Linked DNA regions of Antarctobacter heliothermus. The protein of the gene in region 1 binds, or shares a complex with, the protein of each later gene. Links are inferred from orthologs where the notes say so. Each region holds a gene or a part of one and is shown on either strand. Other genes may lie near its edges. The genes, in order: carB and carA.

Region 1 (4,112 bases):
CACCGTCAGCCCGGCCACAGCGGTGACCGCGCCGAATCCCGCCACCAGCCGCCAGTCGATGGTGCGCGCACCTTCGGTCAGCGACCGCCATGCGAATCCCGGTGTCAGGTGCAACAGCACCAGACCCAGCGCGCTAAAGCCGAACAGCAGCGGAAACATCATGTCGGGCGACACGCCCACGGCGATCCCCGCCGGGATCACGGCAAACAGGCCGACAAACTCGATCCACAGCCGGACCCGGCGCGCCGCACCGCCGCCGTCTTCTGACACAATGGACATCTCGGCGGCTCCTTGCTCTGCGCGCTTGCCAGAGATAGGCACGACGTGGCGGCGTACCACCCCGTTCGAGGCTTGCGCTCGAAGGCGCGCCGCGTATAACGCCGACAATTTGCGAATAGACACCTCCGGGGCTGCCGTCTCCCGGGGCTGAGCATGGAGCGCCCGATGCCGAAGAGAACCGATATCCAGTCGATCATGATCATCGGAGCGGGTCCCATCATTATCGGACAGGCCTGCGAGTTCGATTATTCCGGCGCTCAGGCCTGCAAGGCGCTGCGCGAAGAGGGCTACCGGGTCATTCTGGTCAACTCGAACCCGGCCACGATCATGACAGACCCCGGTCTGGCCGATGCCACCTATATCGAGCCGATCACACCCGAGGTTGTCGCGCGCATCATCGAAAAGGAACGCCCCGACGCGCTTCTGCCCACAATGGGCGGACAGACGGGCCTGAACACCTCGCTCGCGCTTGAGGAAATGGGCGTGCTGGAGAAATTCGGCGTCGAGATGATCGGCGCCAAGCGTGAGGCCATCGAGATGGCCGAGGACCGCAAGCTCTTCCGCGAGGCGATGGACCGCATCGGCCTTGAGAACCCCAAGGCCACCATCGTCACCGCGCCCAAGAACGCCAAGGGCAAGTTCGATCTGGATGCTGGCGTGTCGATCGCACTGGAAACGCTGGAATATGTCGGCTTGCCCGCCATCATCCGCCCCGCCTTTACCCTTGGCGGCACCGGCGGCGGCGTGGCCTATAACCGCGAGGATTACATCCACTACTGCCGCACCGGCATGGATGCCTCTCCTGTGGGTCAGATCCTTGTGGATGAGTCGCTGCTGGGCTGGAAAGAGTTCGAGATGGAGGTCGTCCGCGACAAGGCGGACAACGCGATCATCGTCTGCGCCATCGAAAACGTCGATCCGATGGGCGTTCACACCGGCGATTCGATCACCGTTGCCCCGGCGCTGACGCTGACCGACAAGGAATACCAGATCATGCGCAACGGCTCCATCGCCGTGCTGCGTGAGATCGGCGTCGAAACCGGCGGCTCGAACGTGCAGTGGGCGGTGAACCCCGAAAACGGCCGCATGGTCGTGATCGAGATGAACCCGCGTGTCAGCCGCTCCTCCGCTCTGGCGTCGAAGGCGACCGGTTTCCCCATCGCCAAGATCGCCGCCAAGCTGGCCATCGGCTACACGCTGGATGAGCTGGACAACGACATCACCAAGGTCACGCCAGCCAGCTTTGAGCCGACCATCGACTATGTCGTCACCAAGATCCCCAAGTTTGCCTTCGAAAAATTCCCCGGCGCACAGCCGCTGCTGACCACCGCGATGAAATCCGTGGGTGAGGCGATGGCCATCGGCCGCACCATCCACGAATCGCTGCAAAAGGCGCTCGCCTCGATGGAATCCGGCCTGACCGGCTTTGATGAGGTCGACATCCCCGGTGTTGGCGTTGACGCATGGTCGATCCCCGCCGACAAATCCGCCGTCATCAAGGCCATCGGCCAGCAAACCCCCGACCGGATGCGCACCATTGCGCAGGCCATGCGCCACGGCCTGACCGATGACGAAATCCACGGCACCACCATGTTTGACCCGTGGTTCCTTGCCCGCATCCGCGAGATCGTCGAGGCCGAGGCCGAGATCCGCGCAAACGGCCTGCCGCAGGATGCCGACGGCATGCGCGCGCTCAAGATGATGGGCTTTACCGATGCGCGCCTCGCCAAGCTGACCGGCTTTGCCGAAAAAGACGTGCGCAGCCGCCGCCACGCGCAGGGCGTCACCGCCGTCTTCAAACGCATCGACACCTGCGCGGCCGAGTTTGAGGCGCAAACCCCCTACATGTACTCCACCTACGAAGAGCCCATGATGGGCGAGGTGGAATGTGAGGCGCGCCCTAGCGACCGCAAAAAGGTCGTCATCCTCGGTGGTGGCCCCAACCGCATCGGGCAGGGGATCGAATTCGATTACTGCTGCTGCCACGCCTGCTTTGCCCTGACCGACGCGGGCTATGAAACCATCATGATCAACTGCAACCCGGAAACCGTGTCGACCGACTACGACACCTCGGACCGGTTGTACTTTGAGCCGCTGACCTTTGAACACGTCATGGAAATCCTGCGGGTCGAGCTGGAAAATGGCACCCTGCACGGCGTCATCGTGCAGTTCGGCGGCCAGACCCCGCTGAAACTCGCCAACGCGCTAGAGGCAGAGGGCATCCCGATCCTTGGCACCACGCCCGACGCCATCGACCTTGCCGAAGACCGCGAACGCTTTCAGGCGCTGGTCAACCAACTTGGCCTGAAACAGCCGCGCAACGGCATCGCCTCGACCGACGCACAGGCGCTGGCCATCGCCGAGGACATCGGCTTTCCGCTGGTGATCCGCCCCTCTTACGTTCTGGGCGGCCGCGCGATGGAAATCGTCCGCGATATGGACCACCTGCGCCGCTACATCTCAGAGGCGGTTGTGGTGTCCGGCGACAGCCCCGTGCTGCTGGACAGCTACCTGTCCGGTGCGGTCGAACTGGACGTTGACGCGCTCTGCGACGGGCAGAACGTCCACGTCGCGGGCATCATGCAGCACATCGAAGAGGCGGGCGTTCACTCGGGCGATTCCGCCTGCTCGCTGCCGCCCTATTCGCTGGGCAAACCGATCCTGCAAGAGATCGAAAAACAGACCCACGCGCTGGCCAAGGCCCTGAATGTCGTCGGCCTGATGAACGTCCAATTCGCCATCAAACCCAATGAGGCCGGCGAGGATGAGATCTACCTGATTGAGGTCAACCCCCGCGCCAGCCGCACCGTGCCTTTCGTCGCCAAGGCGACCGACAGCGCCATCGCCTCCATCGCCGCCCGCATCATGGCGGGTGAGCCGCTGTCCAACTTCCCCCTCCGCGCGGGCTATGCCGAAGACACCGACTACGACACCGATGTGCCGATGGCCGACCCGATGACATTGGCCGATCCGAACATGCCGTGGTTCTCTGTCAAAGAGGCGGTGCTGCCCTTCGCCCGCTTCCCCGGTGTCGACACGATCCTTGGCCCGGAAATGCGCTCCACCGGTGAGGTCATGGGCTGGGACCGCTCGTTCCCGCGCGCCTTCCTCAAGGCGCAAATGGGCGCAGGCACCATCCTGCCACAAGAGGGCGCGGTGTTCTTCTCCATCAAGGATGAGGACAAGACCCCCCAGATCGCCGAAACCGCGCGCGTCCTTGTGGACCTTGGGTTCACCATCGTGGCCACTCAGGGCACCGCGACCTTCCTGGAGGCGCACGGGATCGCCTGCGAACTGGTCAAAAAGGTCTACGAAGGCCGCCCCAACGTGGTCGACTTGATGAAGGACGGCGGCATCCAACTGGTGATGAACACCACCGAAGGCGCCGCCGCCGTGGCCGACAGCCGCGAAATCCGCTCTGTCGCGCTCTACGACAAGATCCCCTACTACACGACCGCCGCGGGCGCCCATGCGGCGGCCTTGGCGATGAAAGAGCGTGAAGAGGGTGAGTTGGTGGTGAAAAGCTTGCAGGGGTGAGGCGTTTGGGTCGGATTGCTCAAATCTTTGGCTGGGTCGCCATAGTTGTTGGAGGACTTCGAGTTCTCATGGCAGTGTGGGTTGCGACTTCGTTTGAAGGCGAGGCTTACACGAACGCGATTGGTCAATACCTTGGAAGTGCAGAGAACACCGGGGAAGCGATAGACAAAGGAACTGTCTCGCTTCTTGTCGGGTTTGCATTTGTTTTGCTGGGTACCCTCGTGCGACGCAGCAGGGCGTAGCGAAACCCCAATTGGCGCCTAGCAACTGCTATTTGTCCTATCAACGATGCACCT
Region 2 (3,037 bases), 2.6 Mb from region 1 along the record:
ACGGGTGAAACGGAAGGCGTAGTTGAGCGCGCGCGGCTTGGTCGTGACGTCCCCGGGCGGGACGGTGATGGTGCGCATCCACGGCGGCAGATCGGTCCGGGCGAGGGTTTCGCGCGTCAGCCTGTCCTCGGCCTCTAGCACCAGAACCACGTCCAGCAGCGCCTTGGGATAGGTCAGCCGGGACAGCCGCGCAACAAGGGTGCGGGCGATGTCCTGTTCATGAAACAGCGGCACAAGGATCGACACCAGTGGCGGGTTTTCCGGCAGACGGGCGGGCGCGGCGGCGGTCTGCCGGGGCAGGGCGGCCAGCGCGACAAGTTTCATCAGTTGCGACAGGACAAGAGAGCCTAGCGCCAGCACCAGCGCGGTGGCGAACAGCAGTTGCGGCGCAAGCAGCAACAGCAAGAGACAAATCGCGGCGGCGGCAAAGGCAAAGAGCCGCCCGCGCGGCGTTGTCCGGTTCAGATCGCGGCAACTGTCCGCTGCGGGCACCCATGTTTCCGCCGCCTGTGCCAGCCGCGTCCCGGCGCGGGCCGAAATCAGGTGGTGAATGTCCGCCTCCAGCGCCAGCGCCATGACAACCGGGCCAGTGTCGAGCGGCAATAGATGCAGCAGCGCGGGAAAGTCATCCGGGCGCGCGGTGGCCAGCAACAGCGTGTCGCCCACCCGCATCCACGGCAACACCCCGTGTTGCAGGCAAAATTCCGGCGGCAGCAGGTCCATGACGGCGGGGTCGGGGGGCGTGTCGCCGCGTTTCAGCACCATTGCGCCGAAGTGCAGCGCCTGCGCCTCCAGCACATCCTCGCGTGAGGCGATGGCCTCTGCCACCACCACCTGCGGCACGGGTTGGCCGATGCGCGACGCCTCTGCCATGGCGCCCAGCATGTGAGAGGGGGCAACACGTCCGTCATCCATCAGGATATGGCTGATGGGTTGGCCGCGACGGGCCTTTGCCTGCGCCAGATTGGCGGCGGCGAGATGGAGGCGTTGCTCCGTCATACCTCTGTCCGAAAAATACGGTTAACAGGAGGTTTGCACGGTGTTGGTAAACGAAGTCTTAACCGCGCTGTGGAGTTTGGCCGCTTTTGGCGACCAAACCCTTAACAGAGCGCAGAAATTTCGCAGATTTTCGTGTCAGGCCGCATCCATCGAGGCGGCGAAGCGTTCAAACAGGTAAAAGCTGTCTTGCGGACCCGGGCTTGCCTCTGGGTGGTGTTGCACGCTGAACACCGGACGATCCGCCATGCGGATGCCGCAGTTGGAGCCGTCAAACAGCGACACATGGGTTTCCAGAACCCCCTCTGGCAGGGTTTGGCTGTCCACCGCAAAGCCGTGGTTCATCGAGGTGATTTCGACCTTGCCGGTGCCGACCTCCTTGACGGGGTGGTTCGCGCCGTGGTGGCCGTGGTTCATCTTGATGGTTTTGGCGCCCAGTGCCAGCGCCAGCATCTGGTGGCCAAGGCAGATGCCGAATACCGGCAGATTTGCCTCTGACAACAGCCGTTTGATCATCGGCACTGCATAGGCGCCGGTGGCGGCGGGGTCGCCGGGACCGTTCGACAGAAAGATGCCGTCTGGCTGGTGGGCCATGACCTCATCATAGGTGGCGGTGGCGGGCAGCACGGTGACCTCACAGCCCGCCGAGGCAAGGCAGCGCAGGATATTGCGCTTTGCGCCATAGTCCACGGCGACGACCTTGTGGCGGGCCTGTTCCTGCCGCTGATAGCCTTCGGGCCAAGCCCAACGCATTTCATCCCAGCGATAGCTTTGTGCGCAAGTGACATCCAGCGCGAGGTCCAGCCCCTCCAGCCCCGGAAAACCGCGCGCGGCCTTGACCAGCGCATCGGTGTCGAAATTGCCGTCGGGGTTATGGGCCAGCGCCACATGCGGTGCGCCCAGCTGGCGGATGGCACGGGTCAGGCGGCGGGTGTCGACGCCGCCGATGGCGATGCGGCCGCGCGCGGCCAGCCAATCGCCCAGTTCCTGCGCGGCGCGCCAGTTGGAGCTTTGCGTCGGCATCCATTTCACAACCATCCCCGCGGCGACCGGGTCGGCGGTTTCATCGTCCTCCGGGTTGACCCCGGTGTTGCCGATGTGCGGAAAGGTAAAGGTGACGATCTGACCGGCATAGGAGGGGTCGGTCATGATCTCCTGATAGCCGGACATGGCGGTGTTGAAACACAGTTCCGCCGTGGTCTGGCCGGTGGCACCAAAGCCTGTCCCGTAGAACAGCGTGCCGTCGGCAAGGGCAAGGCAGGCGGTCGGGCGTGCAGAAGCAGCGGGCATGAGCAGATCCTCGATGGCGGCAAATTTGCCGGAACGTATTGCGCGGGGCTGCGCGGGTCAAGTGGTTGGGTAAAAACATAAATCGTTTGGTTTCAGTGGGTTGGCGGAAATTGCTGCACTTGCATCACCGCTAGGCATGATGTAGCCTGCCGCATTCGGAGACCAGAATTGGGGACGGGGCTCATGGAACTGCGCGAGAAGGTGAACGCGGCGGTGAAACAGGCGATGCGGGACAAGGCGCGTGATCGCCTGTCGACGCTACGGCTGATCAACGCTGCGATCAAGGACCGGGACATCGCCGTCCGGGCCGAAGGCAACGAACAGGGCGTCGATGACAGCGCCGTGCTGGCGATCCTTGGCAAAATGGTCAAGCAACGGCGCGAAAGCGCGAAAAGCTATGAAGAGGCGGGGCGGCTGGACCTTGCGGAGCGTGAAATGGCCGAGATCGAGGTGATCGAGGAATTCCTGCCGCGTGCGCTGACCGACAAGGAGGTCACGGCCGCGATAGATGCCGCGATGTCCGAAGTCGGCGCGGAATCGATCCGCGACATGGGGCGCGTCATGGGCGTGCTCAAGTCGAAATACACCGGCCAGATGGATTTCGGCACGGTGGGGCCCAAGGTCAAGGACCGGCTGTCGGCCTGATCGGCAGTCAGTATCGGCAGTCAATGATTTCACGGATGCGCCGTCCCCAAGGGGGCGGCGCATTGCGTTTTGCGGATCATCCCGTCGCTTCGGGCAGGTCCGGCAG

Evidence for each region.
Region 2: the proteins of carB (region 1) and carA are in contact, whole or in part, in a solved structure (PDB 1KEE), measured with the Escherichia coli proteins. The link is inferred for Antarctobacter heliothermus from one-to-one orthologs.

The regions. Positions count from the first base shown.
Region 1 is NZ_CP022540.1:1,478,150-1,482,261, forward strand. The notes cover bases 139-4,016. They hold carB (carbamoyl-phosphate synthase large subunit), read left to right. Parts: upstream 139-444; coding sequence 445-3,816; downstream 3,817-4,016. Other genes in these bases: ANTHELSMS3_RS06965 (CPBP family intramembrane glutamic endopeptidase), read right to left, coding at 139-279; ANTHELSMS3_RS06975 (DUF3592 domain-containing protein), read right to left, coding at 3,941-4,016. In the rest of the region: more of ANTHELSMS3_RS06965, read right to left, coding at 1-138; more of ANTHELSMS3_RS06975, read right to left, coding at 4,017-4,112. UniProt on the Escherichia coli protein: Large subunit of the glutamine-dependent carbamoyl phosphate synthetase (CPSase).
Region 2 is NZ_CP022540.1:4,115,012-4,118,048, reverse strand. What follows is about bases 211-3,013. They hold carA (glutamine-hydrolyzing carbamoyl-phosphate synthase small subunit), read right to left. Parts: upstream 2,287-3,013; coding sequence 1,135-2,286; downstream 211-1,134. Other genes in these bases: ANTHELSMS3_RS19545 (hypothetical protein), read right to left, coding at 3,008-3,013; ANTHELSMS3_RS19550 (GatB/YqeY domain-containing protein), read left to right, coding at 2,470-2,931; ANTHELSMS3_RS19560 (glycosyltransferase family 2 protein), read right to left, coding at 211-999. In the rest of the region: more of ANTHELSMS3_RS19560, read right to left, coding at 1-210; more of ANTHELSMS3_RS19545, read right to left, coding at 3,014-3,037. UniProt on the Escherichia coli protein: Small subunit of the glutamine-dependent carbamoyl phosphate synthetase (CPSase).